Regions from separate parts of the Ensifer sp. 38_S197 genome, predicted to be linked through region 1. Evidence: predicted binding sites of a transcription regulator. Region 1 holds the regulator's gene; each other region holds the start of a gene.
The links. The regulator PhoB, encoded in region 1, activates phosphate uptake and scavenging genes when phosphate is short. The targets are predictions, from matches to a motif close to TGTCATNNANCTGTCAT.

Region 2: AC1Z3V_RS16695 (DUF1868 domain-containing protein) is a predicted target of PhoB. The motif match lies at 4,521-4,537, and genes of this name have one in related genera.
Region 3: AC1Z3V_RS17730 (DUF47 domain-containing protein) is a predicted target of PhoB. The motif match lies at 3,799-3,815, and genes of this name have one in related genera.
Region 4: AC1Z3V_RS22760 (PhoX family protein) is a predicted target of PhoB. The motif match lies at 2,299-2,315, and genes of this name have one in related genera.

The regions. Positions count from the first base shown of each region.
Region 1 is NZ_JBXOVZ010000002.1:1,356,455-1,364,349, forward strand. Features, by position in the region: gene pstC (phosphate ABC transporter permease subunit PstC) at 1-739, shown strand, start outside; gene pstA (phosphate ABC transporter permease PstA) at 736-2,058, shown strand; gene pstB (phosphate ABC transporter ATP-binding protein PstB) at 2,072-2,887, shown strand; gene phoU (phosphate signaling complex protein PhoU) at 2,938-3,651, shown strand; gene phoB (phosphate regulon transcriptional regulator PhoB) at 3,854-4,537, shown strand; gene AC1Z3V_RS19710 (GcrA family cell cycle regulator) at 4,606-5,127, opposite strand; gene AC1Z3V_RS19715 (aspartate aminotransferase family protein) at 5,549-6,748, shown strand; gene argF (ornithine carbamoyltransferase) at 6,852-7,769, shown strand.
Region 2 is NZ_JBXOVZ010000002.1:707,518-715,412, forward strand. Features, by position in the region: gene AC1Z3V_RS16665 (hypothetical protein) at 1-59, opposite strand, end outside; gene AC1Z3V_RS16670 (acetyl-CoA C-acetyltransferase) at 106-1,287, opposite strand; gene phaR (polyhydroxyalkanoate synthesis repressor PhaR) at 1,512-2,090, shown strand; gene AC1Z3V_RS16680 (hypothetical protein) at 2,202-2,603, opposite strand; gene rpmF (50S ribosomal protein L32) at 2,750-2,935, opposite strand; gene AC1Z3V_RS16690 (glutathione S-transferase family protein) at 3,081-3,728, opposite strand; gene AC1Z3V_RS16695 (DUF1868 domain-containing protein) at 3,725-4,471, opposite strand; gene mtgA (monofunctional biosynthetic peptidoglycan transglycosylase) at 4,574-5,314, opposite strand; gene AC1Z3V_RS16705 (polyprenyl synthetase family protein) at 5,493-6,407, shown strand; gene hisC (histidinol-phosphate transaminase) at 6,412-7,467, shown strand; gene AC1Z3V_RS16715 (LysE family translocator) at 7,551-7,895, shown strand, end outside.
Region 3 is NZ_JBXOVZ010000002.1:952,924-960,818, forward strand. Features, by position in the region: gene AC1Z3V_RS17710 (2-hydroxyacid dehydrogenase) at 79-1,083, shown strand; gene AC1Z3V_RS17715 (GNAT family N-acetyltransferase) at 1,135-1,605, opposite strand; gene AC1Z3V_RS17720 (molybdopterin-synthase adenylyltransferase MoeB) at 1,613-2,374, opposite strand; gene recF (DNA replication/repair protein RecF) at 2,510-3,634, opposite strand; gene AC1Z3V_RS17730 (DUF47 domain-containing protein) at 3,839-4,483, shown strand; gene AC1Z3V_RS17735 (inorganic phosphate transporter) at 4,483-5,487, shown strand; gene AC1Z3V_RS17740 (serine hydrolase) at 5,533-6,942, opposite strand; gene AC1Z3V_RS17745 (LysR family transcriptional regulator) at 7,064-7,895, opposite strand, start outside.
Region 4 is NZ_JBXOVZ010000002.1:1,995,088-2,002,982, forward strand. Features, by position in the region: gene AC1Z3V_RS22760 (PhoX family protein) at 211-2,223, opposite strand; gene AC1Z3V_RS22765 (DUF2339 domain-containing protein) at 2,519-5,338, shown strand; gene AC1Z3V_RS22770 (HD domain-containing protein) at 5,345-6,001, shown strand; gene AC1Z3V_RS22775 (MOSC domain-containing protein) at 6,175-7,026, shown strand; gene AC1Z3V_RS22780 (phytanoyl-CoA dioxygenase family protein) at 7,089-7,895, opposite strand, start outside.

The DNA of each region.
Region 1 (7,895 bases):
CGGTCAGTTCGGCCTTCTGCCGCTTCTCGCAGGCACGCTCTACATCGCCTTCGTCGCCATGCTGTTCGCGGTGCCGATCGGTCTCTTCGCGGCCATCTACATGGCGGAATATGCAAGCCCGCGCTTGCGTTCGACCGCAAAGCCGCTGCTCGAAGTGCTCGCCGGCATCCCGACCATCGTCTACGGTTTCTTCGCACTGGTGACCGTCGGCCCGTTCCTGCGTGACATCTCGGCGCAGCTCAACGGTCTTGTCACCGGCAACTACCAGAACTTCATCCAGGCGCAGAGCGTGGTCACCGCCGGCATCGTCATGGGCATCATGCTGATCCCGTTCGTATCGTCGCTTTCCGACGACATCATCACCCAGGTGCCGCGCGCGCTGCGTGACGGGTCGCTGGGCCTCGGCGCCACCCGCTCGGAAACGGTGAAGAAGGTCATCCTTCCGGCAGCCCTTCCGGGCATTGTCGGCGCGCTGCTTCTGACCGCGTCCCGCGCCGTCGGCGAAACGATGATCGTGGTGCTGGCGGCCGGTGTCGCAGCCCGCATGCAGCTCAATCCCTTCGAGCCGATGACGACGGTGACCGTGAAGATCGTCAACCAGTTGACGGGCGACCTCGAGTTCACCTCGCCGCAGACGCTGGTCGCCTTCGCACTGGGCATCACGCTCTTCGTCATCACGCTCGGCCTCAACATTTACGCGCTCTACATCGTGCGCAAATACCGGGAACAGTACGAATGACCGACATCGCTTCCCCGACCGTCCGGATTTCCGCCCGTCCCGCATCCGCCAAGCGTGATATCGGCATCAAGCGCCGTTATGCCGCCGAGCGCCGGTTCCGCGCCTACGGCATTGCCGCCATCAGCATCGGTCTCTTCTTCCTGGCGCTGCTGCTGTGGACCGTCATTTCCAACGGCTATACCGCGTTCCAGCAGACGACGATCACGCTGCCGATCGAATTCACCGAAAAGGTCATCGACCCCAAGGGCGAACGCACGAGCGACAGCAAGGTGCTGATGACTGCCAACTATCCGCTGCTGGTGCGCGAGGCGCTCGTCAAGCAGCTCGGCATCGATGCGAGCAAGCGGCCGCTGGTCAAGCAGGCGACCGACATGGTCTCTGCGAGCTCCCGTACGCTGCTGCGCGACATGGTCGTGGCGGATCCGTCCATCATCGGCAAGACCGTTCCGGTCACCCTGCTGGCAGAAGCCAACATCGACTCCGCCTACAAGGGGCAGATCGACCTCAAGGTCGAAGAGAGCAAGCGTAAGGTCAAGGACCAGCAGGTCACCTGGATGAACCAGCTTGCCGAGGCCGGTATCCTGAAAAAGAGCTTCAACACCGGCATCTTCATCTTCGGCGCCTCCAGCCGTCCTGAAGCGGCGGGCGTCGGCGTCGCCGCCCTCGGCTCGTTCTACATGATGATGATCGTGCTCGCGCTGTCGCTGCCGATCGGCGTTGCCGCCTCGATCTATCTCGAAGAGTTCGCGCCGAAGAACCGGCTCACCGACCTGATCGAGGTCAACATCAACAACCTCGCAGCCGTTCCGTCGATCGTCTACGGTCTGTTGGGCCTCGCCGTCTTCATCAACTTTGCCGGCATGCCGCGCTCGGCGGCTGTCGTCGGCGGCTTCGTGCTGACGCTGATGACGTTGCCGACGATCATCATCGCCACGCGCGCGGCCCTGAAGGCGGTTCCGCCGTCCATCCGCTCGGCGGCACTCGGTCTCGGCGCCTCGAAGATGCAGACCATCTTCCATCACGTTCTGCCGCTGGCGATGCCGGGCATTCTGACCGGTACGATCATCGGCCTTGCCCACGCGCTTGGCGAAACCGCGCCGCTGCTGTTGATCGGCATGGTCGCCTTCGTCGTCGACTATCCCGGTTCGCCGATGGAGCCGTCGACGGCGCTGCCAGTGCAGATCTACATGTGGGCCAACGAGGCCGAACGCGCCTTCGTCGAGCGCACCTCCGGCGCGATCATCATTCTTCTCATCTTCCTCGTCGTCATGAACCTTGGCGCCATTCTGTTGCGACGTCGCTTTGAGCGCCGTTGGTAGTGAGGTAATTTCTATGAACATCATGTCAGAAGCAGCAGTCGAGAAGGCCTTGGATCAGAAAATGAACACTGTGCCCTACAAGATGATCGGCAAGGATGTGTCGGTCTACTACGGCGAGAAGCGGGCGCTTTTCGACGTCAACCTCAACATCCGCGAGAATACGGTAACGGCTCTGATCGGCCCGTCCGGTTGCGGCAAGTCGACCTTCCTGCGCACGCTGAACCGTATGAACGACACCATCGAGAACTGCCGTGTCACCGGCAAGATCACGCTCGATGAGGACGACATCTACGATCCGACCATCGATGTGGTCGAGCTGCGCGCCCGCGTCGGCATGGTCTTCCAGAAGCCGAACCCGTTCCCGAAGTCGATCTACGACAACGTCGCCTACGGTCCGCGCATCCACGGGCTTGCCCGCACCAAGGCGGATTTCGACGAGATCGTCGAAACCAGCCTGCAGAAAGCCGGCCTGTTCAACGAAGTGAAGGATCGCCTGCATGAACCGGGCACCGGCCTTTCCGGTGGCCAGCAGCAGCGCCTTTGCATCGCGCGCGCCGTTGCCGTCAGCCCGGAAGTCATCCTGATGGACGAGCCCTGTTCGGCCCTCGACCCGATCGCGACGGCCAAGGTCGAGGAGCTCATCCACGAACTGCGCACGAACTTCACGATCGTCATCGTGACCCACTCGATGCAGCAGGCCGCCCGCGTGTCGCAGCGCACCGCCATGTTCCACCTCGGCAATCTCGTCGAGGAGAACGACACCGACAAGATGTTCACCAATCCGGATGACCAGCGCACCCAGGATTACATCATGGGCCGCTTCGGCTGAGGCCAATGACGGCTGCAACAGTAACTGGAAAGCGCCCGCAAGGATCGACGATCATGTCCATGCATATCATGTCCGCCTATGACGAAGAACTGAAGTACCTGACGCGCCGCATCTCGGAAATGGGCGGTCTCGCCGAGCAGATGGTCGCCGAATCCGTTCGCGCCCTGGTCAATTCCGACCTGGCTCTGGCGCAGAAGGTGATCTCGGACGACACCATCCTCGACGATGCCGAGCGCCAGATCGGCGAGAAGGCGATCGTCACGATCGCCAAGCGCCAGCCGGTCGCCGCCGACCTTCGCGAGATCATGGGGTCGATCCGCATCGCCTCCGACCTGGAGCGTGTCGGCGACCTCGGCAAGAACACCGCCAAGCGCGTGATCGCCGTCGCCGGTTCCGGCATCCCGCGCAAGCTTGCCCGCGGTCTCGAGCACCTCGCCGAGCTTGCCCTGGTGCAGCTCAAGGAAGTACTCGACGTCTATGCCTCGCGTTCGCCGGAAAAGGCCAACAGCATTCGCGAGCGGGACGAGGAGATCGATGCGATCTACACCTCGCTGTTCCGCGAGCTGCTGACCTACATGATGGAAGACCCGCGCAACATCACGCCCTGCACGCATCTTCTGTTCTGCGCCAAGAACATCGAGCGCATCGGCGACCACGCGACCAATATCGCCGAGACGATCTATTACATGGCAACGGGTGCCCAGCCGGAAGGCGAGCGTCCGAAGGATGACAATACGTCGACGTTGGGCTCGGTCAACGACTGAGCGTTAGACGCGCCGTTCGCAATGCATGCCCCGTGAATATCACCTGGTCGCGGCTCCGGTCGCGGCCCCGAATTCCTGTATCTGAAGCATGCGGCTTTCGCACTGCCTTTGAAAAACGCGGAAATGCTCCAGATTTAGAGTGTCTGAGCGCCGGCCCGGCCACTGGAGCCGCACGGCGCTCGCGGTAAGGAGACGTTACCTGATGTTGCCAAAAATCGCCGTGGTCGAAGACGAAGAGGCGCTGAGCGTCCTGTTGCGTTACAATCTGGAAGCGGAAGGCTTCGACGTCGATACGATCCTCAGGGGTGACGAGGCGGAGATCCGGCTCCAGGAACGCCTGCCCGACCTTCTGATCCTCGACTGGATGCTGCCCGGCGTCTCCGGCATCGAGCTTTGCCGTCGGCTGCGCCAGCGCCCGGAGACGGAGCGGCTGCCGATCATCATGCTGACGGCGCGCGGCGAGGAAAGCGAGCGCGTTCGCGGTCTCGCGACCGGTGCCGACGACTACGTGGTTAAACCCTTCTCGACGCCGGAACTGATGGCTCGCGTCAAGGCGATGCTTCGCCGGGCGAAGCCCGAAGTGCTCTCGACGCTGCTGCGCTGCGGCGACATCGAGCTTGACAGGGAAACCCATCGCGTTCATCGCCGCAGCCGCGAGGTTCGCCTGGGACCGACGGAATTCCGCCTGCTCGAGTTCCTGATGTCCTCTCCGGGCCGGGTCTTCTCGCGCTCGCAGTTGCTGGATGGCGTCTGGGGTCACGACATCTATGTCGACGAAAGGACCGTCGACGTGCATGTCGGCCGCCTGCGCAAGGCGTTGAACTTCTCGACCATGCCGGACGTCATTCGCACGGTCCGCGGCGCCGGCTACTCGCTCGAAAGCTGAGAGGGGCCAACGACAGGCAATTAAAAAGGGGCCGATCAGCCCCTTTTCTTTTGTTCCTGTGCGGAGCTTCAGCGCATCCGCCGACGCTCGGCCGACGGCTGGTAGGCAAGCCGTGCATGGAAGTTGCAATAGGGCGAGGACTCCGGCGAGTCATTGCCGCAGAAGTGGAATTCTTCCTTCAGCGGATCGCCGATCGGCCACTTGCAGGTGCGTTCGGTGAGCTGGGTCAGCTCAAGGCGGCGCGACATCGGCACGACCACGTCCGTGCTGATGCTGAAGTTCTGCTCGGCCACGAGATCGACTTCGATCTCTTCCTTGAGAACGGTGGCGCCGGACGGACGGGCAACGGTGCGGGTCGAAACGCGCGAGGCGTAGTTCGGAGCGCGCGGGGCCGAGGTCGGCCGCTTCGGGCGGGCCGCCGCCGTGGCGCTGCCGCCAGCCTTGGCGCGTCCGGGAAGGCTCAGGCGGTGAACCTTGCCGATGACAGCGTTACGGCTGACGCCGCCGAGCTGCGCCGCGATCTGGCTTGCGCTCAGGCCCTCGGACCAAAGCTTCTTCAGTTTCTCCACCCGCTCGTCAGTCCAGTTCATCTCTGCACTCTCCGTTCTCAGCGTTGGGGATGGCAGAATCCCTCACCGCACCCCGGCTGAACCCCGAGGTTGCAAACGCGATAACTCTTTTGGTGACTAGGTCCGCCGCATGCGTCTAGTAATTGAATGTTAACGTACTGACCGCTGGACTCCGTGGCAAGAGTCCGGGGAATCACGCCGAATCGAATTCGTAGTTTTCCCCAACTTGCTCGATCAGCGTTGCATTTTTGCAAGCCCTTCCGGCCGATTTTTTCGTCGCAGGGAAACGGGTCTCGCCATCGCGCTGCAAGGCTTGGTTTTGTTGACATTGCGGTGCGAAATGGGAATAGTGCCTGCGCCGCCGAAAGGCGGCATTTTTGATTTTTATCGGGCCGCATGAAGCTGCGGTACCGATGCCGATTGGAGTGAAGGAGAGCCTCGCATGACTGCAACCACGCCGCTTTACGATACCTACATGCGCGCGCCGTTGCGTTTCGAGCGAGGAGAGGGCGTCTGGTTGATCGCCGAAGACGGCTCGCGTTACCTCGATTTCGCCGCCGGCGTTGCCGTGAACTCGCTCGGCCACGCGCATCCGCATCTCGTCGAGGCGCTGAAGGCGCAGGCCGAGAAGGTCTGGCACCTTTCCAACCTTTACGAAGTTCCGGGGCAGGAAAGCCTTGGCCGCCGCCTGGCTGCCGTCACTTTCGCCGATCGGGTCTTCTTTACCAATTCCGGTGCGGAAGCGCTGGAATGCGCGATCAAGACGGCGCGGCGCTATCACTTCGCCAAGGGCCAGCCGGAGAAGTTTCACGTCATCACCTTCGAGGGCGCCTTCCACGGCCGCACGATCGCGACGATCGCCGCCGGGGGCCAGCAGAAGTACATCGAAGGTTTCGGACCAAAGGCCCCGGGCTTCTATCAGGTTCCGTTCGGCGACCTCGCGGCCGTCAAGAATGCGATCACCGAAGAGACCGCCGCGATCCTGATCGAGCCGATCCAGGGCGAGGGCGGCATTCGCCCGGCGACGAAGGAATTCCTGCAGGAACTGCGCGCGCTCTGCGACGAGTTCGGCCTGCTCCTGATCCTCGACGAGGTCCAGACCGGCGTCGGCCGTACCGGCAAGCTCTTCGCCCATGAATGGGCGGGCATCCGCCCGGATATCATGGCCGTTGCGAAGGGCATCGGCGGCGGCTTCCCGCTCGGTGCTTGCCTGGCGACGGAAGAGGCGGCGGCCGGCATGGTGGCGGGCACGCATGGCTCCACCTATGGCGGCAACCCTCTGGCGATGGCCGTCGGCAACGCCGTGCTTGACGTCATCCTCGCTGACGGCTTCCTCGCCCATGTGCGCGATGTGGCGCTCGTCTTCCGCCAGGGACTCGCCTCGCTGAAAGACCGCTACCCGGACGTCATCGAGGACATCCGCGGCGACGGCCTGATGCTGGGCATCAAGGTAAAGGGCCCCTCGGCCGATCTTTTGAAGGAAATCCGCGCCGAGAAGCTCCTGGCCGTGCCGGCGGGCGACAATGTGCTGCGCTTGCTGCCGCCGCTGACGGTGACGGCGGAGGAAGCGCGCGAGGGCCTTGCGCGCATCGAGCGCGCTGCCGAAGCAGTTCGGAAGGCCGGCGGCAACGCCGCTGCTTAACGGATAGGACCGACGCCGACACAGGGTGTTAGAATGACCCTCGTGCGTTCACGCGGAATGCGGGCGCACCACGGATCGATTTTTCAGACAGGAACCGAGTACGATGGCAGGCACCAGACATTTTCTCGATCTTTCGGCCGTGACGGCCGCCGATCTCCGGACGATCATCGACGACGCCCGCGTCCGAAAGGCGGCGACCAAGGCCGGAACCGCCGAGAAGCCGCTCGCCGGCAAGATGCTGGCGATGATCTTCGAAAAGCCGTCCACCCGCACACGCGTGTCCTTCGACGTCGGCATGCGTCAGCTCGGCGGCGAAACCCTGTTCCTGTCGGGCACGGAGATGCAGCTCGGTCGCGCCGAGACCATCGGCGATACGGCCAAGGTCCTGTCGCGCTATGTCGACGCGATCATGATCCGCACCACCGACCACCGCCGCCTGCTGGAATTGGCGGAGCATGCGACGGTACCCGTCATCAACGGTCTCACCGACGATACCCATCCCTGCCAGATCATGGCCGACATCATGACCTTCGAAGAGCATCGCGGACCGGTGAAGGGCAAGACGATCGCCTGGACCGGTGACGGCAACAACGTCCTGCACTCGCTGATCGAAGGCTCCGCCCGTTTCGGCTATCGCATGAACATGGCTGTGCCGCTGGGCTCGGAGCCGCAGGACAAGATCCTGAACTGGGCCCGCAACAACGGCGGCGAGATCCTGCTGTGTCACGAAGCCGAGCAGGCCGTGGCCAACGCCAATTGCGTCGTCACCGACACCTGGGTGTCGATGAACCAGGAGCATCGTGCCCGCGGCCACAACGTGTTCCAGCCGTTTCAGGTCAATGAAGCGCTGATGAAGCACGCGGCCTCCGATGCGCTGTTCATGCATTGCCTGCCGGCGCATCGCGGCGAGGAAGTGACCGACGAGGTGATCGACGGTCCGCAGTCGGTCGTCTTCGACGAGGCCGAAAACCGCCTGCATGCGCAGAAGTCGATCATCGCCTGGTGCATGGGGCTTGTCTAAGCCCCTTGCCGGCACGGATGCTGCGTGGTGCGCGCTGGCGCAGCCCTTCAGTAGCTGCTGCGCGAGGGCGGGCTATTGACATCGCCGCCGCGCGACACGATCTAGGCGGCATGTGGGGCGCTCCTG
Region 2 (7,895 bases), 650 kb from region 1:
GCCTCGTCGAGAGGCGCGGGATTGGCATGTGCGGGAACGATCGGCGAACCGGCCAGCAAGAGGGAAAATGGAACCCGCCTGGCGCTGTTCATGCCGCCAAGCCGACTAGAGCCGTTCGACGCACATGGCGACGCCCATGCCGCCGCCGATGCAGAGCGTTGCAAGCCCCCTGGAAACGCCGCGGCGCTTCATTTCGAAGAGCAGGGTGTTGAGGACGCGGGCGCCGGAAGCGCCGATCGGATGGCCGATGGCGATCGCGCCGCCATTGACGTTGACGATCGACGGATCCCAGCCGAGGTCCTTGTTGACCGCGCAGGCCTGGGCGGCGAAAGCCTCGTTGGCCTCGACCAGGTCGACGTCGCCGATCGCCCAGCCGGCTTTCGCCAGCGCCTTGCGCGAAGCCGGGATCGGGCCGGTGCCCATGACCTGCGGATCGACGCCGGCCGTTGCCCAGGAAACGATACGGGCGAGCGGCTGGATGCCGCGCTTGGAAGCCTGCGCTTCGGTCATCAGCAGGGTGGCGGCAGCGCCGTCATTGAGGCCGGAGGCGTTGCCGGCGGTGACCGTGCCTTCCTTGTCGAAGGCCGGACGCAGCTTCGTCATCTGGTCGAGCGTTGCGCCATGGCGGATATATTCGTCCTGGTCGACGGTAACGTCGCCCTTGCGGCCCTTGACGATGAAGGGAATGATCTCGTCGGCGAAACGTCCGGCCTTCTGTGCCGCTTCGGCCTTGTTCTGCGAGGCGAGTGCGAACGCGTCCTGCTCCTCGCGGCTGAGCTGCCACTGGCGGGCGACGTTCTCGGCGGTGATGCCCATGTGATAGCCGTAGAAGGCGTCGGTTAGGCCGTCCTTGATCATCGTGTCGATCATCTTGAAGTCGCCCATCTTCACGCCGCCGCGCAGATGCGAGCAGTGCGGCGCCATCGACATGGACTCCATGCCACCGGCGACGATGATATCCGCATCACCGGTTGCAATCTGCTGCATGCCGAGCGCCACGGCGCGAAGGCCCGAACCGCAGAGCTGGTTCATGCCCCAGGCGGTCTTTTCCTGAGGGATCCCCGCCTTCATCGCCGCCTGGCGGGCCGGGTTCTGGCCTTCGCCGGCCTGCAGCACTTGGCCGAGGATCACCTCGTCGACCTCGCCTGCCTCGACGCCTGCGCGCTCGAGCACGCCCTTGATGACGGCGGCGCCGAGCTCGTGCGCCGGCGTGTTGCCGAATGCACCGTTGAAGGATCCGACCGCAGTGCGGGCGGCGCTGGCGATCACGATGGAGGGATTGCTCATGGGACGTTTCCTCAGATCTTTCTTGCCTAATGAAAACAGACTGGCAAAGCGCGCGACGCAAGTCAAACGGCTTGATGCAGTGCCACAAAACCATCACCTAAGACGCAACCGCAAGATTTCGCACTTGCGTCGCCGCAACGCACAAAGACATTGTCAGCGGCGCTCTTTTGCGGATACTCTGAAAAACGCAATAAAGACGGGACGATGGGTGAGAGGAGACCCTGATGGCGAAGCACGAAGGCCAGATCGTTATAAAAAAATATGCGAACCGGCGGCTCTACAACACCGGGACCAGCACCTATGTCACGCTCGACGACCTGGCTGTGATGGTGAAGAAGGGTGAGGATTTCGTCGTCCAGGACGCGAAGTCCGGAGAGGACATCACCCATTCCGTGTTGACGCAGATCATCTTCGAGCAGGAGTCCAAGACCGGCAACACGCTTCTGCCGATCTCCTTCCTGCGTCAGCTGATCTCATTCTACGGCGACCAGATGCAGATGGTGGTGCCGAGCTATCTCGAGCATTCTATGCAGGCTTTCACTGAGCAGCAGTCGCAGATGCGCGAGCAGATCAACAAGGCCTTCGGTGACACGCCACTCGGCAAAAACCTGCAGGTTCCGCTGCAACTTGTCGAAGAGCAGGTCCGTCGCAACACCGAGATGTTCCATCAGGCGATGCAGATGTTCTCGCCATTCATCACCGCCCCGCCGGTGAAGGAAAGCAAGAAGGCCGAAGCCAAGGATATTGACGAGCTCAAGGAGCAGCTTCGCGCGCTTCAGACCAAGCTCGACAATCTCGGCTGAGCGCGCTTTCCTCGTGAAGGCGGGTGAGTTCGGTCCCGCCTCGTTTCCCGTCCAGCAGAAAAATACTTTGAATTGGGCCAGCGCCCCGGATCGGCCGGATCGTCGCGCGCTTCAAAGGCCGATCGACACGTCCCGGCCAGCCGAACGCATCGAGACGGCAAAACCGGCGATGACGTCGATGAAACTGATCGTCATCAGGATGAAGAAGAGCTGGGTCGCCGCCGGCGCCAGCAGCAGGAATTCGATCAGGAAGACGATGAACAGGATCATCGACAGCAGGTGATCCATCAGCGCCCGCGTGCTCGTGCGGGTCGCCTTCAGCAATTCGACGAACAACAGCAGCAGCGCGACGACGATCAGAAGGTCACCGAAGCGCATCGTCCAGGTCGCGCCCGACAGCATGGACAGCGACAGCATCTCGGCGTTCAGCCCGGCGATACCGCCAAACATTCCGATCATCGCGAGATTGTAGATGGCGAAAGGCAGGATCAGCAGCGGAACGGCAGCGAGCATCGGGCACGAACTCCTTTGCCGCGTCTTGCGGCGTCTTCAGGTCAGGCTCCTGCTGATAGCACAGGGTCCAAGCGAGAAAATGTCAGACGCAAAACAAAAGGGCCGGCAGAGCCAGCCCTTTGAACCTGATCCGCGAACGGAAACGCTTATGCGTTTTCCTTCGGGGTCAGAACCTGACGGCCACGGTACATGCCGGTCTTCAGGTCGATGTGGTGCGGACGGCGCAGTTCGCCCGAGTTCTTGTCTTCGACGTAGGTCGGAGCCTTGAGGGCGTCAGCGGAACGGCGCATGCCACGCTTGGACGGGCTCGTTTTTCTTTTCGGTACAGCCATTTCATTCTCCACTTATCGGGCAAACACTGTTCAGCAGCCGAAATGGCCGTGTCAAACAGATGTCAATCACGGAAATTTGGCGCGCTTATACATGGCCAACTCCTGTTTGACCAGTCCCCAGCCACAATTTTTCGACTCGACCGAGTCAGACCTCGTCTTCGGGAACGACCCACGGCTCGGCGCGGGCGGCCTCTTCCCACTTCCGGTAGGCGGGATGCGCCTTCATCCGCTGCATGTAGCCGAGCACTTCCGGATCCGCAACGAGATCATAGACGTCGAAACGGTTGACCACAGGAGCGTACATCGCGTCCACCGCACCGAAGGCGCCGAAGAGGAACGGACCGCCGGATTGGGCGAGCGCCTCCTTCCAGATCCGCTCGATGCGGGCGATGTCGGCGCGAACGTCTGCATCCACCTCGAGAGCCCGCTTTTCCCGGCGGACGTTCATCGGACAGGCGCCGCGCAGCGACCGGAAGCCGGAGAGCATCTCCATGGAATAGCTGCGCGCCCGGGCACGGGTCTGGCGCTCGGCCGGCCAGAGCCCGGCATCGGGAAAGAGCTCGGCGACATATTCGATGATCGCCAGCGACTCCCAGACAAGCAGATCGCCATGTCGCAACAAGGGCACGCGTCCCGTCGGCGAGACGGCGCGAATATCGGGATTGCCGGCCGCGAAATCGAAGGGAATGACCACCTCCTCGAAATCGATGCCCGCGGCGGTCATCGCCATCCAGGGCCGCATCGACCAGGATGAATAGTTCTTGTTGCCGACGTAAAGCGTAAGTCCGGTCATTTAGGATCCTTGATTGCTGCCTTGATTGCGGGTCTGTCCGAGAAAACGATCAGTTCCTCGAAATGGTTCATGTCCTCGAAGGAGCAGAAGGCCGGGGGATCGAGCTCGATCACCGGCGCCCGCTCCGTGAGGTAGGCGAGTTGTTCGCTCAGCATCGCCTGCCAGCGCGGCAGTGCCGCGTCATCGAGCCAGTCGATGACATAGGCGTAGGTGATGTGGAACGCGTAGTCGTCATGGTCCGGATGGCGATAGCCGAAGGCTTCGGCGAAAGCATCGCGCCAGGCCTTGAGGCATGCGCGATCGGCTGCGCTGTCGCCTTCGAGCGCGAGTCCGGTCGGCGTGACGTCCGTCACGCGGGCCCGGAACGGCTCCAGCGGAACGAAGTGCTTCAGCTGCCCGCGATAGTGCTCCGTCATCACGTCGATCGGCGTATCGAGCGCCATGTCTGCCGGCCAGAAGGGCAGCCTGCGGCGGTATTCGATGATACCCTGAAAGATCGTCATATGCAGGCTGGACGGATGGGTGAAGGCGAACTGCCCGGCCTCGGGCATCGCCATCAGACGATCGCGCACCGCAAGCACGGCGGCCTCGGACGGCGAACCGGCGGTGACGTGGGAAACGACCGTGTTGCCCGGTTCACGCAGGAAACGGCCATCCGTTGCGTAGCGGGTTCCGAGATGCTTCGGCGGTACGTTGTTTGCGTTGCGGCCAAAGGAGAGAAGCGAGGGGGAAATCGAAGTCATGGGGCGATCGGGCCTTTCAAATGGAGAGAGACCCAGATGGCAGAACTCTACTACGCGAGCATGACATCGCCCGACGGCAGCTTCCAATGAAAAGGTCTGATCCTAATCATAAAGGCAGGTGATGTAGCCGCCGGAGCGGCTGGCGCGACGCTCGATCAAATTTGCCAGGCGCTTGAGCCCGCGACCGGGCTTGCCGGCATTGCGCTCCTTCGGATTGGGCAGCGAAACCGCAAGCAGCGCCGCCTGCCGCCGCGACAGCTTGGCCGCGGAAACCCCGAAGTGGTGGCGGGCGGCCGCTTCGATACCGTAGATTCCATCGCCCCATTCGGCGACGTTCAGATAGATCTCCATCATCCGCCGCTTGCTCCAGACGAAATCAGCGGCGATCGCCAACGGCAGTTCCATGCCCTTGCGCAGGAAGGAGCGGCCGTTCCAGAGGTAGAGGTTCTTGACCGTCTGCATCGGGATGGTGCTGGCCCCGCGGGTCGATTCCCCATCCAGGGCATCCTCCACCACGCCGCGCATCTGCCCCCAGTCGACACCGTCATGGACACAGAACTGGCCGTCCTCCGACATCATCACCGATTGCACCAGCACCGGCGCGATATTGTCGAACTCGACCCACTGACGGTCGTAGCCGCGAAGCAGAACGAGGTCGCGCAGCATCAGCGTCGAGACCGGATGAATGAACTCGATCAGGTAGAGAACGATCAGCGCATAGGGCAGCGCCACGAAACCGACGACGGCGAAAGCGATCTGGCGGCGCCTCGTACGCAGCGACCGGCGAAGCGAAGACCAGCGACTGGAAGGCACTTCGCCGTCCTCGCGCGCTTCCGGAACCATGTTCACGGCCTGACTGTCCACCTCGCTGTCCATCCGCCTCTCTTAGTGTATGGGCCGGCAAAGTTGAACGGGCTTTCAGGCAAAAGGCAAGGTGCGTACGCGGCTGTCCCAGGGAAAGCGCGCCGCTGCGACACGAATCCCCGTTGAAAGCCCTCTTCGCCCATGCCAAAGAGCGCGCATGAGCCAGGACACATCGCCTTTCACCCGCCGCCTCGCCAGCAATGCCCGCGCCGTCGAAGCTTTGCTCGAGCGCCTGCTCGGCCCGACGACGGAGGTCGATGAGATCGCCCGGCCGGCAAACCTGCTCGCCGCCATGCGCCACGGGGTGCTGAACGGCGGCAAGCGACTGCGCCCCTTCCTGGTGATCGAATGCGCCGATCTTCTCGGCGGCAGTATCGATGCATCCTTGCGCGTCGGCGCGGCGCTCGAATGCGTGCATTGCTATTCCCTCGTCCATGACGACCTGCCGGCGATGGACGACGACGATGTCAGGCGTGGCCAGCCGACGGTGCACAAGGCCTTCGACGAGGCGACGGCGATCCTCGCCGGCGACAGTCTGCTGACCTTCGCCTTCGACATCATCGCGGCGCCTGAAACACCACTGCCGGATGCCCAAAAGGTGGAACTGATCCTGGCGCTCGGACGGGCCGCCGGCCACGGCGGAATGGCCGGCGGTCAAGCGCTCGATCTTGCCGCGGAAAAGTCGCCACCCGACGAAGCCGGCATTGTCACGCTACAGGCGATGAAGACGGGCGCTCTCATCCGCTTCGGCTGCGAGGCCGGTGCGATTGTCGCCGGCGCGTCGAAGGACGACCGGGCGCGGCTTCGCAGCTTCGGCGAAAAGATCGGCCTCGCCTTCCAGCTTGCCGACGACCTGCTCGATCTCACCGCCGATGCGGCGACCATGGGCAAGGCAACCGGCAAGGACGCCGCCCGCGGCAAGGGCACGCTCGTCGCACTGCATGGCCAGGCCTGGGCAGAAGAACGGCTGGAACAACTGGTCGCAGAAGCCGAAGCTCTGCTCGAGCCCTATGGCGAGCGCTCCGCCATTCTCGTCGAAACCGCCCGCTTTATCGCCAACCGCAGGAGCTAAGCTCGTGAGCAAATACTGGTCGCCGATCGTCTCGAAGCTCAAGCCCTATGTTCCGGGCGAGCAGCCGCGTATCGCCAATCTGGTGAAGCTCAACACCAATGAATGTCCCTACGGCCCCTCTGAGAAGGTGCTCGACGCGATCAACGCCGCGGCAAGCAGCGATCTGCGCCTTTATCCCGATCCGCTGGCGCTGAAGCTCCGCCAGGCGATCGCCGCGCGCTTTGGCGTGACGGCGGAAGAAGTCTTCGTCGGCAACGGCTCCGACGAGGTGCTGGCGCATATCTTCGCCGGCCTGCTCAAGCACGACGCGCCGCTGCTTTACCCCGATATTTCCTACAGCTTCTATTCGACCTATGCGCGGCTCTTCGAGATCGACACGATCGAGGTGCCGCTGAACGATCGCTTCGAGATCGATCTCGCCGATTACGACCGGCCCTGCGGCGCGATCATCCTGCCGAACCCGAACGCGCCGACCGGCATCGGCCTGCCGCTTTCGGAAATCGAGCGGCTCGTCGCGAGCCACCCCGATCAGCCCGTCGTCATCGACGAGGCCTATGTCGACTTCGGCGGCCAATCGGCAGCAGCGTTGGTTTCGAAGTACGAGAATCTGCTGATCGTCCAGACCTTCTCCAAGTCGCGCGCGCTTGCGGGCCTGCGCGTCGGCTTCGCCATCGGCCAGCGCCCGCTGATCGAGGCGCTGGAGCGCGTCAAGGACAGCTTCAACTCCTATCCGCTCGGCCGCCCGGCCCAGGCCGGTGCCATCGCCGCGATCGAGGACGAAGCCTGGTTCGAGGAAACCCGCGCCAGAATCATCGCCTCCCGCGAGCACCTCACCGCGGATCTCGCCCAGCGCGGTTTCGAGGTGCTGCCTTCGTCGGCAAACTTCGTTTTCGCGCGCCACCCCGGCCATAGCGGCGAAACGCTGATGAAGGCGCTGCGCGAGCGCGCCGTGCTGGTGCGCCACTTCGCCAAGCCGCGCATCGGCGATTTCCTGCGCATCACCATCGGCACCGATCAGGAATGTGCACGCCTGATCGAAGCACTCGACGAGATCCTCTGAGATCTTGTCTCGGTGACATTTCGCTGTTTCAAACAGGCGATGAACTGAACTAGCTTCCGGCGATCGAGCCGGAGCTTTTTCGCATGTTCGACCCGACACCCTATCTGCCGCAGTTGCTCATCGCCTGGACCGCCTATCTGATCGGGACCGCCTCACCGGGACCGGCGATCCTGGCGATCATCACCACCTCGGTCAGTCAGGGGCGCAAGGCCGGCCTGGCGCTTGCCTTCGGCGTGCTCACCGGCAGCTACACCTGGGCGATGCTGACGGCGTCGGGCCTCTCGGCGCTCATCCGCGCCTATGGCCATGCGATCATCATCCTGAAGATCGCCGGCGCCTGCTATCTCTTCTGGCTCGCCTATAACGCGCTGCGCGCCGCCATGCGCAGCGACAGGCGTGCGATCGTGCCGACCGCGAAAGTACAGGCA
Region 3 (7,895 bases), 400 kb from region 1:
TCTGGTAGAAAATGCGGCTACAGGGAGAAAGTATCGCCCAACTTGGTTAAAGACCCGTCAACAAGGCCCGTCGCAGCAATGACAAGCAAGAAGAAGCCCACGGTCTACATCACCCGCAAATTGCCGGATATCGTCGAGACGCGCATGCGCGAACTCTTCGACGCGGAGTTGAACATCGACGACACGCCGCGCAGCCAGCCGGAGCTTGTCGCGGCGGTGAAACGCGCCGACGTGCTGGTGCCGACGGTGACCGATCGCATCGATGCGGCGCTGATCGAGCAGGCCGGCCCGCAACTGAAGCTGATCGCCAGCTTCTCGAACGGCGTCGACAACATCGATGTCGATGCCGCCGCGCGCAAGGGCATCACCGTCACCAACACGCCGAACGTGCTGACCGAAGACACGGCCGACATGGCGATGGCTCTCATTCTCGCGGTTCCGCGACGGCTTGCCGAGGGTGCGCAGATCCTGACCGACCGCAAGGGCGAATGGGCCGGCTGGTCGCCGACCTGGATGCTCGGCCGTCGTATCGCGGGGAAGCGCATCGGCATCGTCGGCATGGGCCGGATCGGCACCGCCGTTGCCCGCCGTGCCAAGGCCTTCGGCCTCTCGATCCACTACCACAACCGCCACCGGGTGAAGGCGGAGACCGAAGAGATGCTGGAGGCGACCTACTGGGACAGCCTCGACCAGATGCTTGCCCGCGTCGATATCGTTTCGGTCAACTGCCCGTCGACGCCGGCGACCTATCATTTGCTCTCGGCCCGCCGCCTGGCGCTGATGCGACCTGACAGCTACATCGTCAACACCGCCCGTGGCGGCATCATCGACGAGACGGCGCTGATCAAGTGCCTGCGCGAAGGCAAGATCGCCGGCGCCGGTCTCGACGTCTTCGAGAATGAGCCGGCCGTCAATCCGAAGCTGATCAAGCTCGCCGGCGAAGGCAAGGTCGTGCTGCTGCCGCACATGAGCTCGGCGACGCTCGAGGGCCGGATCGACATGGGCGACAAGGTGGTGATCAACATCCGCACCTTCTTCGACGGTCACCGCCCGCCGGACCGCGTGCTTCCGGGCCGCGATTGATCGCGAAACGCCGCACGGCCCCGACGTGCCGCTGTCCGTCCCGATTGAAAGCTAGAGCGTCTTGCGCATCTCGATTGCCGTCGGCCGGGTAAAGCCGGGATGGCACATCGTGCCGCTCTGGACGAATCCCCAGGCGGCAAAGGCGCGGTGGTTGTCGACGAGTTCAATGCGGGTCAGCAGCCGCAGTGCGGGAAGGCCGAGCGATCGCGCCGTCATTTCCGCTTCCGCGAGCAGCAGTCGGCCGATGCCCTTGCCCTGTGTCTGCGGAGCAACCGCGAGCTTGCCGATATAGAGACAATCGGCCTCGGGTTTGCAGAAGATGCAGCCGACGAGCCTTTCGCCGTCGCTGACGCCGAAGGCGATCTCGTCAGCGATCTTTTGCCGGAGCGATTCGATGTTCAATGCATGCGCCGACGAGGGCGGGTCGATCTGCCCGTCCATGTAGGAGAAGGCACCGAGGATAAGCGCCAGCAGCTCCTCGTGCCGGTCGAATGTTTCGTCGATGCGAAAGATCTGTACCATGGTCGGCCTATGCTCTGCGACGATAGCGGATGGTGTTGAACTGCGCCGTCAGCGCGTCATACATCAACAGCCGCCCGACGAGCGGCTCGCCGAAACCGGCAATCACCTTGATCGCTTCCATCGCCTGGAGCGTGCCGATGACGCCGGTCAAGGCGCCGACGATGCCCGCTTCGGCGCAGGAGGGCACGACGCCCGCCGGCGGTGCTTCGGGAAAGAGATCGCGATAGGAGGGGTTCGGCCGGCCGTCCGCGCCGGCCTTGTACGGCATCAGCACCGTCAGCGATCCGTCGAAGCGGCCGACGGCGCCGGTCACCAGCGGAATGCCCACCTTGGCCGCGGTATCGGCTGCGAGGTAGCGCGTGTCGAAATTGTCCGAGCCGTCGACCACCAGGTGATATTGCCGGAACAGCGCCTCGGCATTGTCGGGGTTAAGCCTGATCTGGTGGCCTTCGACGACGACATGCGGATTGAGCGAGGCAATTGCTTCCGCCGCCCGCTCGACCTTGGCGCGGCCGATGTCCTCGGTGCGATGGATGATCTGCCGTTGCAGGTTGGAGAGCGAAACGGTGTCGTCGTCGACGATACCGATGCGACCGATGCCGGCGGCCGCGAGGTAGTGCAGCACCGGCGCGCCGAGACCACCGGCGCCGATGACCAACACGTTCGCCGCCTTCAGCTTCTGCTGGCCAGCGCCGCCGATTTCCGGAAGCACGATATGGCGGGCGTAGCGCGAGATCTCCGATTGGTCGAGCTTGTTCTCACCGGTCATGGCAACATCCTCCTCGGCGGCGGCCGATCTCTAGATCTTGGATCGGCTCGACCAAATCATAAACGTGATCGACGCCCATGAGGGAGAGCGGGTTCCGTGCGAAAACCGCAAACACTTTCCTCATCCGGCTCCTGCTTATCCCGTAACGCTGCCGTGCGAAACGGTCAGGAAGCGGCCGCGATCGCCAAGTGCCTCGAACATCGCCTGGTCCGTGCCGGTCATGAAGGCCTGGCCGCCGAGGCCGTCGACGAGGTCGAACAGGGCCGCGCGCCGGTTGATGTCGAGATGCGCTGCGATCTCGTCGAGCAGAAGTATCGGCGCGTGGCCGGTCATGTCGCCGACGAGACGTGCATGCGCCAGCACCAGGCCGACGAGCAGCGCCTTCTGCTCACCGGTCGAGCAGCGTGCCGCCTCCATATCCTTCTCTCGGTGGCGAACGAGCAGGTCGCTCCGATGCGGCCCGTCGAGCGTGCGGCCTGCCGCTGCGTCGCGCGGCCGTCCATCCCGCAGCATCGTCAGATATTGCTCTTCGAGATCATAGGCCGGGCGATGACCTTCGTCGTCGAGAAATCCGGATAGCGCCAGCCGCGCCGACGGAAAAACATCGCCGTCCACGTTCCGTTCGACGAGCGCGGTGAGCAGGCCGAGCATTTCCTGCCGCGCCAGCGCCATGGAAACGCCGAGGCCAGCCATCTCGCGTTCGATCGCGGTCAGCCAGGCCGGGTCCGGGCGAAACTCGGTCAGCAGGCGGTTGCGGCTGCGCATCGCGCGGTCGAACTCGCTGGCGCGGCGGCCATGTTCCGGATCAAGCGAAAGCACCAGCCGATCGAGAAAGCGCCGCCGATCGGAAGAGGGCCCGGTGAAGAGGCCGTCCATCGACGGGGTCAGCCAGAGAACGCGCAGGTGATCGGTCAGCTCGTCGACGCTCGCCGCGGGCGTTCCGTTGAGCCGCAATCGTCGGGACTGCCCCTCGGTCACGCCGGCGGTGCCGGTGCCGATTTCGACCGGCCCGTCCATGCCCTCGACAGCGGCAAAGACGGAGAAGCCGTCACTGGCGCCGACACGGGTGACATCGGCATAGGCCGCACGTCTCAAGCCCCGACCGGGAGAGAGGAACGAGACCGCCTCCATCAGGTTGGTCTTGCCGGCGCCGTTCTCTCCCGTCAGCACCACGTGGCGCTGGTCGAGCTCCAGCGAGAGGGCCGCATAGTTGCGGAACTCCGTGAGCTTCAGGCGGTTGAGAAAGACCTTGTGTGGCATCGGCAGTCCGGATTCGAGGTTGGGCGCCAGCTAGGACGAAAGCAGGCGCCAAGGCAAGGTGAAACGGCATACCTGTCCATATCGGTGCAACTTGGCCGATTTCGGCGGGGGAAAGGCGACAAACCCCTTGGATCAGGTGCTTTTCTTGGGCGCTCCGGTCCAATATGACAGTTTCATGACAATCCACGAATGGACATATTTGTGATGCTGGCTTGGTTCCGCAAACTACTTCCCCGCGAGGATCGCTTTTTCGAGCTTTTCGCGAAACACTCGCTCACCGTCGTCGGCGCCGCCGAGGCGCTCGACAAGCTGCTTGCCGGCGGCGATGACATGGAGAAACAGTGCGACCGCATCGTCGCGCTCGAAGATGAAGCGGACCACATCACTGCCGAAGTGCTGCTGGCAGTCCGTCGCTCCTTCATCACGCCCTTCGACCGCGGCGACATCAAGGACCTGATCCAGTCGATGGACGATGCCATCGACATGATGCACAAGACGGTCAAGACGATCAGGCTCTACGAACAGAAGAGCTTCGAACCCGGCATGCGCGAAATGGGCGCGATCGTCGGCCGGGCTGCGCACCTGATTGCCGAGGCTGTCCCGCTGCTGGACCGCATCGGCGCCAATCACGACCGCCTTATCGCCATCGCCGAGGAGGTCACCCGCATCGAGGGACATTCCGACGAACTGCACGAGCAAGGCCTCAAGGAATTGTTCCACCGCTACGGCACGGGCAACGCGATGGCCTATATCGTCGGCAGCGAGATCTATGGCCAGCTGGAAAAAGTCATCGACCGGTTCGAGGACGTTGCCAATGAAATCAGCGGCATCGTGATCGAGAACGTCTGATGGATGCGACGCTCGCCTTTCCGTTGCTCGCGGGATTGATCGCCATCGCGCTGTTCTTCGACTTCCTGAACGGCTTGCACGATGCCGCCAACTCCATCGCGACGATCGTCTCGACGCGGGTGCTCAGGCCGCAATATGCGGTCCTATGGGCGGCCTTTTTCAACTTCATCGCCTTCCTGTTCTTCGGTCTGCACGTGGCCGAGACGCTCGGCAAGGGCATCATCGATCCCGGTATCGTGACACCGCTGGTGATTTTCTCGGCCCTGATGGGGGCGATCGTCTGGAACATCGTCACCTGGCTGTTCGGCATTCCGTCGAGCTCGTCGCACGCGCTGATCGGCGGCCTTGTCGGCGCCGGCCTTGCCAGCACGGGCTTTAATTCCATCGTCTGGACCGGTCTTCTCAAGACCGTCGGCGCCATCTTCATGTCGCCGGCGATCGGCTTTTTCCTGGCGCTGATGCTGGTGCTGATCGTCTCCTGGTTGTTCGTGCGGCAGACGCCCTTTGCCGTCGATCGCACCTTCCGCGTGATGCAGTTCGTCTCGGCGTCGCTCTATTCTCTCGGTCACGGTGGCAATGACGCGCAGAAGACCATGGGCATCATCGCCGTTCTGCTCTTCTCGCAAGGGTATCTCGGTTCGGAGTTCTACGTTCCCTTCTGGGTCGTGATCACCTGCCAGGCGGCGATCGCGCTCGGCACGCTGTTCGGCGGCTGGCGCATCGTTCACACCATGGGCTCGAAGATCACCAGGCTCAATCCGATGCAGGGCTTCTGTGCCGAAACGGGCGGAGCGATCACGCTCTTTGCCGCCACCTGGCTCGGCATTCCGGTTTCGACGACGCACACCATCACCGGCGCGATCATCGGCGTCGGCGCGGCGCGGCGCGTCTCGGCCGTGCGTTGGGGGCTTGCAGGTAATATCGTGATTGCCTGGTTCATCACCATGCCGGCAGCGGCGGCGATCTCGGCCCTCGCCTACTTCACGATCGATCTGCTGTTCTGATCGATACAGGGACTATCTCCCGCCTTTTGGGGCGGGAGATAGGCATCATTTCTCTACGCGCGGCGCAGGGCTGTCCCGCCCGCCCTGATGCAAGGTCAGGCTTTCGGCGCGGGTGCCGTTGAGCGTGAAGCTGATCTGCGCATCGACGAGCTTCGCAAAGAACCGATGCTCGGCCTCCGGAAGGATTTCAAGCCGGTCCTGGCCGGTTGCCTGGGCAAACAGCCGATTGCCGTCACGAAAGATCGTCAGGTCGAAACCCGGCGCCAGCCTGTAGGTGCCGAGATAGGCATCGTAGGTCGCCGGATCGACCGTTATGGCAGTGCGCCGGACGATGGCGGGCGCAAGCGGGACGTTGCGGTTGAGCAGATGTTGGCCGATATCGTCGACGCCCACTTCGGTCGACGTGTTCGACAGGGCGACGACGCCGATCCCGGTCGACGAACGGTAGCCGACGAAGGATCGATAGCCGCCAGTGCCGCCATTGTGCCAGATCACCTGCTCGTCGCCCTTACCGGAAATCACCCAGCCCAGCGCCTGCTCGCCCGCGCCCTCGCCGAGCGGCTGCCGTGTCGCCAGCAGGGTGGCGAAGGCGGACGCCAATGGTGATGGCGTTTTCCCCATGGCGGCCTCGAGGAAGATCAGCAGGTCTTCCGCGGTGGAGCGCAGGGCACCGGCCCCCTGCAGCGCGTTGAGATCCCAGTCTCTCACCGGCTCCAGTGCCGCATCGTGGCCCGTTGCCTGGCGTTCGGACCAGTCTGGCTGCGGCGTGATGGCCGTATCCTTGAGGCCGAGCGGCTTGGCGATGCGTCTTCCGACAAGATCCTCATAGGAAAGCCCGGCCTTCAGCGCCAGCACGTGGCCGAGAAGCCCCGCGCCGAGATTGGAGTATTCGTGCTCGACACCCGGGCGGCGCAGCGGTTTGTGGCCGGAGAGAAAGCTGTAGAGCCTGGTGGTGTCGTAGTCCGCATAGGGATTGGTGATGTCGGCCGGCGCCAGGTTGCTCGGTAGCCGCGGCAAGCCCGACATGTGCGTCGCCAGGTCTGCCAGCGTGATCGGAACCTGCTTGTCCTCCGGCATCGTCACTCCGGACGGTAGCAATGTCGCGACAGGCGTATCGAGGCCGAGCGTACCTCTCTCGACCGCGTCGGCGAGCAGCAGTGCGGTGAATACCTTGGTGACCGAGCCGATCTCGAACACGGTGCGTCCATCGACGAGACGCGGGTCGCCTTTGGCGGGATGGCCGTGCGCGACGATGCGCCGGCCATTGGCGTCGGTGATGCCGACGACGATGCCGATCGACTGCTGCTGCTTGTCGATGCGCTCGGTCAGAATATCTAGGATTTCGGCATCGGTCGGGGCCGTGGAAGGGGAACCCGCATGGGCGGTGGTGCAAAGCGTCATGACGACGATCCAGTTCAGCAAGAAGGTCCGCATGATGAAAAGATAGGAAGACAATCTTTGGTTGCAAAGGTGAAAAGGATGCTAGCCGACTTCGATCAAGCTTCTGTCGAGACTTGATCGGCAATCGGTGAGGAACTATCGCCGGCAACGATTGCGCCGAGGTTGCAGAAATGCGTCACGGATCCCAATAGGGCGGATCGCCGAATGATTCCTTCAGATGTTGGGCGATGGCCCGGAGCTTGGCCGAGACGCGTCGGCCTTCCGGATGAGCCATGTAGATGAATTCGGGCTCCGGGCGCAGCCCGACATCGATCTCGCGCAGTTGCCCTTCGCGCACCGCGGGACCGGCGATGAAGGCGGGCAGCAGCGCGATGCCAAGCCCGGCGACGGCGGCATCGTGCATCATGTCGCCATTGTTCATGCCGAGCGCCAGGCGCGCCCGGACGACCGTTGCCCCTGAAGGTCCCTCGAACCGCCAGTCGGCCGCGCCGCGATTGGTGTAGAAGATGCCGCGATGGCCTCCGAGCTCGGCAAGCGACGCCGGGGTGCCGTGGCGTCCGAGATAATCCGGCGCGGCGACGAGCAGACGCCGGCTTCTCGCAAGCTTCCAGACGACCAGGCGAGAATCGGCGATCACGCCGTGGCGGACGATCGCGTCATAGCCTTCCGACGCCGCGTCCACCCGGCGGTCGTCGAGATCGAGCGTCAGTTCGATTTCCGGATGGCGCGCCAGGAACGGGTAGAGTGCTGGACCGAGATGCCGGCGGCCGAAACTGACAGGCGCAGCGATCCTGAGCGGCCCCGTCAGGAGCCCGCGGCGTTCGGCAAGATCGCTGGCAGCGGCTTGCACCTCGCTGACGATCCGGACGGCACGCTCGCGGAAGGCGATGCCATCCTCGGTGAGCGTCAGCTTACGCGTCGTGCGATGGAGCAGCGTGGCGTTGAGCGTCCGCTCCAGCTCTGCAACCCTTTCGCTGACGACGGATTTCGACAGACGCAGGCGCCGC
Region 4 (7,895 bases), 640 kb from region 1:
GCGGTTTTCCGTCCGGAATTGCGTCACTTCAACTACAATTCCAGGAAAAGTGCGAAGCGGTTTTCCGTCCGGAATTGCGTCACTTCAACTACAATTCCAGGAAAAGTGCGAAGCGGTTTTCCGTCCGGAATTGCGCCACTAAAAAACAACTCCGGAAACGAGACGCCGCGCAGAGCTGCGCGGCGTCTCGTTTGCGATCCGCAGTCCTGATCAGCCGATGCGGCCGCCACCTTGCTTGGTCACGGCGACGACGGCCGGGCGAACCGGCATGTCATCCTTGAAGTCGGGCCAGCGGGTTGCCGGCGTCTCGTAGGTGGCAAGGCCGGCGTCGCCCGGGTGCTGGACCGAGAGGAAGAAGGTATCCGACGTCGGGTTGAAGCACGGGCCGCACATTTCGGCACCAACCGGAACGCGGAAGAAGAGCTTCGACGTGCCACGGGCTGCGCCGTCCGTGTCGATCGCCCAGATGCCGTCGGCACGGCCGGTTTCCTTCTGGTTGTTGCCGTCGGTCGCCACCCAGAGGCGACCGTCGGCGTCGATGGCGCAATTGTCGGGCATGCCGAACCAGCCGTTCTTGGTGGTGGCGGTCGAGAACGAAGCGCCGACGTCGGCAACGCTTGGATCGCCGCACTTCAGCAGCACGTCCCAGCGGCTCTTCAACGAAGCGAAGTCGCCGTCGGTCTCGGTGATCTCGACGATATGGCCGAAAGCGTTCTTGGCGCGCGGGTTGGCGGCGTCGACTTGTTCGGCCTTGCGCTTGGTATTGTTGGTCAGCATCACATAGACCTTGCCCGTCTTCGGGTTCGGCTGAACGTCTTCCGGACGGTCCATCTTGGTGGCGCCGAGTGCGTCGGAGGCAAGACGGGTGTTGATCAGCACGTCGGCCTGCGAGGCGAAGCCGTTGGCTTCGGTCAGCGGGCCCTCGCCGTGGACCAGCGGCATCCAGGTGACGGTGCCGTCTTCCTCGAACTTGGCGACATAGAGCGTGCCTTCGTCGAAGAGGTCCATGTTGGCGGCACGATCATCAGGGTTGAACTTGCCCTTGGTCACGAACTTGTAGACATAGTCGAATCGCTCGTCGTCGCCGGAATAGAGCACGACGCGGCCATCCTTGTTGACGATCGATTCGCAGCCTTCATGCTTGAAGCGGCCGAGCGCGGTGCGCTTTTTCGGCACCGAAGTCGGGTCCCGCGCATCGACCTCGACGATCCAGCCGAAACGATTGGCTTCGTTCGGCTCCTTGGAGACGTCGAACCGGTCATGGAAGGAGGCCCATTCATACTGGCCGCCTGGTGCGCCCAGGCGCTTGAGCTGCTTGTATTCCGGATGGTCCTCGGCAAGCTCGCCGCCGAAATAGCCGTTGAAATTTTCTTCGGCCATCATGTAGGTGCCCCAGGAGGTGACGCCGCCGGCGCAGTTATTGATCGTGCCGAAGACCTTTTTGCCCGTCGGATCGGACGGCGTCTTCAGGCGGTCATGACCGGCGGCCGGGCCGGTGATCTGCATCTCGGTGTTGACGGTGATGCGGCGGTTGTGCTTGCCGTCGAGAACCGGCTGCCACTTGCCGTCCACCTTGCGGATCTCGATGATCGTGCCGCCATGGGCGGCCATCTCGATGTCGACCAGTTCCTTGGTATATTCGCCGAGAACGACCTTCTCTTCCTCGACTTCCTTGCCGTCCTTCGTCACCTTTTCCTTCACGACGCTGGCGAAGGCCGGAAACATCAGTTCGGCATTTGTGTATTCGTGGTTGACGACCAGGAGACCGTGGTCGGCGCTGCCGTCGAGCGGGATGAAGCCGACATAGTCGTTGTTGTAGCCGAAGAGCTTTTCCTGGGCGGCGGCCGTCTGGTTCTTCGGGTCGAACTCCGGGCTGTCGGCGAAGATCTTGTCGCCCCAGCGCAGCAGGATATCGGCATCGTAGCCTTCGGCAACATGGTGCTTTTCATCAACGCCGGCTTCGATCTCGGTGAAGTCGAAACGCGAACCTTCTTCGGCGCGTGCTTCCTCGGCGGTCAGGAGAGCGAGCGGGCTGACGGTCGTCGAAATCGCAGCAACGGCAAGCGAGCCGCCGATGAACGAGCGACGCGAGAAGCGACGATGGATGATGTCGCCCATCGTCGGATTGGTGGAACAGTTGTGGCCGATGTCTTCCAGCTCTTCCCTGCGTTCCGTCAGCGTCTTGAATTCGGTCTCTTCCGTCTGGCCGAGATGCTTGTCCATGATCGGGTCTCCTGGTTGAACGATGGAAACCACCGCGCGGGACGGCGGTGCTCATCCGCCTGTATCAGTTGCCCGATGACACTTCTGCGACATTTCCGTGAAGAGATTACAGCGCTCGCCCGTCTACTGCATGTTTCCTTAATCCGTCTCCGATTTAAGGAAACATGCGGCAATTCAGGGTGCTGCAGCGATCTTTGCACGTCGGATGAGACGCGCGGCGCTGTAGAGATTTGGCGGGCGCGTAAAAGTTTGTATGGTTGCGCGCGGTTTGCATGTGCGACTGTCAGGGGAAACCATGTTCGAACTCTTTGATTTTTTTGCCGTTATCCTGGCGCTTGCCGCCTTTCTCGGCGGCCGCAAGACGGCCGAGCGGCTGGAGCGTGAACTCGCCACCCTGAGGGCGGAGGTCGCAAGCCTGAAAGCCTCGTCGCGCGAAGGCGTTCAAGCCGAAGCTGCGAGCGAAGAGTTCGCCGCTGCGCCCGAATTGCCGGCGGAAACGGAGACGACCGAGGACACCACCGTCGACCTGCCGGCCAGCGTGCACGAGGGCACCCGGATCTTTGGCAATGCGGAGAAAGCGGCGGAAGGCATCGAGGGCGACGAGACGATCGCCGCCAGCACGAAAGCGCCGCAACCGGTCATGGCCGCGACCCGTCAGGCCGAAAGCCTTGAAAGCCGCCTCGGTGCGCGTTGGGCCGTGTGGGTTGGCGGCATCGCGCTCGCACTCGGCGGCGTCTTCATGGTCAAATATTCGATCGATGCCGGCCTCCTGAGCCCGGCGGTTCGCCTGACACTTGCCGCCCTGTTCGGCCTCCTGCTGATGGCGGCGGGGGACGTCATTCGCAGGCGCGCCGTGCCTGTCATCGCCAATGAGTTCCAGAACGCGATGATCCCCGGCATCCTGACGGCGGCCGGTGCCGTCACCCTTTTCGGCGTCGCCTATGCCGCCTACGACATCTACGGCTATATCGGCACCGGTACAGCATTCGTTCTCCTCGCCGCAATCTCGCTGGCGACCGTCGGTCTGTCGCTGCTGCATGGGCAGGCGCTCGCCGGCCTCGGTTTGCTTGCCTCGCTCGCAACGCCGGCACTCGTCTCGAGCGACGAGCCGCGCCCCTGGGTGCTCTTCGGTTTCCTGTCGGTCGTCTGGGTGGCGACCTTGTTGGCCTCGCGGCTGCGGACCTGGACCGTGGTTCCGACTTTGGCCAATGCGGGCATCGGGCTTTGGGGGCTTGCCTATATCAGTGCGGTCTCGCCATTCGAACCGCTGCCGGTCGCCTTTGCGCTGCTGGTGATGATCGCGGGCATCGGTCTTGTCTGGCCGGGGGCTACGGAGGCAGCGCCCGCGACCGAGATGCCTGACGAGGTGGAGCGACGTGGCGCCGTTGCCGGACCGTGGGAGCGACTGTTTATCCCGCCGCATGCGGCAATTTCCATTTCCGCGGCCATCGCCGCCACGGTTCTGGCGCTCCTTCTCATCAGCCCTGCGGTGACCGCGGTCAAATATCCGGTGACGGAATTTGCCGTGGTCATTGCGGCGTTGGCGGCTTTGGGAGCGTGGCGGACGACGGCGGTCTATCCCGCCGTGCTTTCCGCGGTCGGCGCAGTCGCCGGCGTCTGGAGCCTGACGGCGCTGAGCGGCGTGCTCGCCTATCTCGATCCCTCGCTGGCCGATGCTCTCCCGACGATCGTGCTGCCCGGGCGGACCGCCATGATCACCGCGATGCTGCTTGCGGCGCTGTTCGTGATGCTCGGCGGCTTCGTGCTGTCGCGCCGCCTCGTCACGCATCCGCAATATTCGACCCTCTGGGCCGGCATTGCCGCAGGCGTTCCGATCGCGCTGACGGCCATGTCGTTCCTGATGACCGGCAACTACGCCTTCGATCTGCCGCACGGCCTGTACTCGCTCGTCCTCGGCGCCGCGCTGCTCGCGCTGGCGGACTGGCTTTACCGCCGTGACGGCGGGGCAGAGGCGCGCGACACGGCGGCTGGCCTGCTGGTCGCCGGTTCGTTCGCGTTCTTCATCCTTGCGCTCCATGCCTGGACGGATGGGCTGGTCACGACACTTGCGATTGCTGTGCTCGGTACGGCTTACGCGCTCGCGACGCGCATCCGCACCTGGCCGATCCTGCCCTGGATGACCGGCGCGGCGGCCGTCGTCGTTCTCGGGCGCATCGCCTGGGAGCCGACGATCGTCGGTGCCGGCAATCTCGGCACCACGCCCATCTTCAACGCGCTATTGCCCGGCTACGGCATTCCCGCCGCGCTCCTCGCCGGTTCGGCCTACTTCCTCAGGTCCTGGCCGGACACGCGCGTGCGCAACCTCCTGCAGGCGCTGGCAAGCCTCTTCGTGTTGCTGACGCTCGCGATCCTGGTGCGCCATGCGATGAACGGCGGCGTGCTCGACAGTTCGGTGCCGACGCTCAGCGAGCAGTCGATCTATACGCTGCTGGCGATCGGAGCATCGGCCATCTTCATGAGCCTCGACATGAAGTCGCCGAGTCCCGTCTTCCGTTACGGCGGCATGGGCCTCGGCGCGCTCTCGATGTTGTCGGTGCTGTCTGCGCATCTCCTCGGCCTCAATCCTTACTTCAGCGGGGAGCTGCTGGGCCGTATCCCGTTCTTCGATCTGCTGCTGATCGGCTATCTCTTGCCGGGGCTCGGCTATGCCGGGCTCGCCTGGTATGCGCGCGACAAACGGCCTTTGCCCTATGTCATGGCGCTCGCGGTCAGCGGCGCGGTCCTTGCCTTCGCTTGGGCCAGCCTTACCGTGCGCCGTGCGTGGCAGGGGGAAAACATCGCGGATTGGAAGGGCTTCCTGCAGGGAGAAACCTATACCTATTCGGTCATCTGGCTGCTGCTCGGCGTGTTGTTGCTCGTGCTCGGTTCGCGCTTCCATGCCAAGAGCATCCGCATCGCTTCGGCCGTTCTCGTCTTCGTCGCCGTGCTGAAGGTGTTCCTGATCGACATGTCCAACCTCGAAGGTTTCCTGCGGGCACTGTCCTTCATTGGCCTTGGCGGCGTATTGATCGGCATCGGGCTTTTCTACCAGAAGATCCTGTCCGGTGCCGGCGCCGCATCGGGGGCACCGACGAACGCGGCCGAACGGCAATAGGATGTCATGACACGCATTTCGAAACTCGCGGCAGCCTTCGCGCCGCATGAGGAGCTCGCAGCGGTGCTGTTGCCGCATGCCTTTGCCGCCGATGACGGGTCGCATGATGCCGCTCATCTGATCCGCGTCTGGAAGAACGCCGCGCGCATCAATGCGGAGGAGGGTGGCGATGCCCGGCCGCTTGCCGCAGCGGTGCTGCTGCATGATTGCGTTTCGGTCGAGAAGAACTCGCCCTTGCGCACTGAGGCATCGCGGCTGGCGGCAGAGAAGGCTACAGGCATCCTGCGAGGTCTCGGATGGGACGCAACGGAGACGGCCGCGGTAGCGCATGCCATTTTGACCCACAGCTTCTCCGCCAACATTCCTCCGGAGACACTAGAGGCGAAGATCCTTCAGGATGCCGATCGGCTGGATGCGATCGGTATGGTCGGTGCCGCGCGGTGTTTCTACATCGCCGGGCGCATGGGCAGCGGCCTCTATGATCCGCTCGATCCGCTGGCGGAGGCAAGGCCGCTCGATGACAAGGCTTTCGCCATCGATCATTTCGAGACCAAGCTCTTCCGGCTGGCCGATGGCTTCAAGACCGACGTAGGCCGCCGATTGGCCATGGAGCGCGAGCAACGGCTGCGCGACGTGCTTGCCATGATGCTCGATGAAATTTAGAGCAAGTCCAGGAAAAGTGTGAAACGGTTTTCCGCTCGGATTTGCGGCTTTTCAAAAGCTGGATCATTCGCTCGAAACAGAAAAATGATCCAGCCGTTTCAACAGATTATGGCGACCAGGTGAATCGGATCGTCAGGCGCTTGAATCAATTTTTGAAGATGAAGGAATTGCCCATGAAGGTGACCGGCCTCAACATTCATCCGCTGAAGAGCGGCCGCGCGATCGCCCGAGAGTCGGTTGTCGTCCATCTCGACGGTCTCGTGGGCGACCGGCGTTTCATGCTGATCGAGCCGGACGGGCGCTTCATCACGCAGCGCGAATTGCAGGCGCTGGCGAAGGTTGAGGCCAGCCACATCGATGGCGGCGTGCACCTGAAGATGGGTGGCAGCGAGATTGCGGTACGCTTTGATCCGGATCGGCGGCTCAACGTCCAAGTCTGGGGCAGCGAAGTCGATGCTGCCGTGTCGGACGATGCGACGGACGAAGTCCTGTCCGCATGGTTCGGCCGTCCGGTCAAGCTCGCCCACATGGACGCCTCGGCCGAGCGCCTGGTGGGTGCCGAATGGGCGGGTACGGCGGCGCCTGTGGGCTTTGCCGATGGCTTCCCGATCCTGATCACGACGACAGGCTCGCTCGCCGATCTCAACCGGACGCTCGCCGAAAAGGGTCAGGAACCCGTCGGCATGGATCGTTTCCGCACCAATATCCTCGTCGATTGCGACGAAGCCTGGGAGGAAGACTTCTGGGAAAGCGTCGAGATCGGCGGCATCCGGTTCGATCTCGTCAAGCCTTGCGCGCGCTGCATCATGACAACACAGGACCAATTCACAGGCGAGCGCATCGGTGGAAACCCGATCCAGGGACTGGCCGAAAAGCGGATGTCGGCCGACCGGCGCGTGGCCGGCGTCCTCTTCGGCTGGAATGCCGTGCCGCGCAGCGAAGGCACTGTGACGCTCGGCGACGAGGTCAAGGTCATCGGCCGGCGCGGCAAGCGCTGGCCGATGAAGGTGCGTGCTTCGGCATAGAGCGGGTGAGGAAACGTGCGTGCGGTTTCCGGCCGCATCTCGCTCTAACTTATCGGAACCCCTCACGCCCAGGGTGTTATGCCGAGTAGCTTGGCGCCGAGATCCGAGAGGCTGGCGGGGGAAGCGTTGTGCTTCTCCCATTCGCGCGGATCCCCGGGGAAGGCATCACGCTTCGGGTGGTCGAGTTCCCGCCACAGCCGCACCCGTTCCTCGCGCTCGGCGACGTTGTCCCACTCCGCCGGATGCATGGAGATGTATTGCGCCATCCGTACGCGGCCGTCGGAATGGTTGGGCCGCACGCCGTGGGCGAGCAGGCTGTTGAAGATCATCAGGTCGCCGGCCTCCATCTCGATGTTGACGGTCGAGAGGCCGGTCATATCAGGGTGCATCGGGTCGCGGTCGGCGGGCTGGGTCTTTTCCCAGCTTTCGAAGTTCTCGAACAGTTCCGGCACGCACTGGAAGCCGCCGACGTCGCCATCCTGCTTCTTCAGGCTGAGCACGCCCTGAACGCCGATCGGCAACGGCCGAATGGAGGTGTCGACGTCCCAATGGATGAAGCCGTTGGGGTTGCCCTTGACCTTCTTCGGCGGGTTGAGGTTGGCGCGGTCGATCGTCACCCAAAGGTCTTCTCGATCCCAGATGTCGACGAAGGCGCCATAGATGCGTGGCTCCTGGCGGTTGTCCCAGAGATACTGGTGATTGTAGATCTCCAGCATGCCGGTATTGTTGAGTTCCTTCATCTTGTGTTCGCGCCGCTGCGGCGCATACCAGGTAGAAGGATCGTTCGGATCCTTCTCGTCGAAGCGCCAGAGCAGGTCGACGAGGCGCTCGACATTGGCCGGTGCCACCGCCTGGCGCACGATGACGTA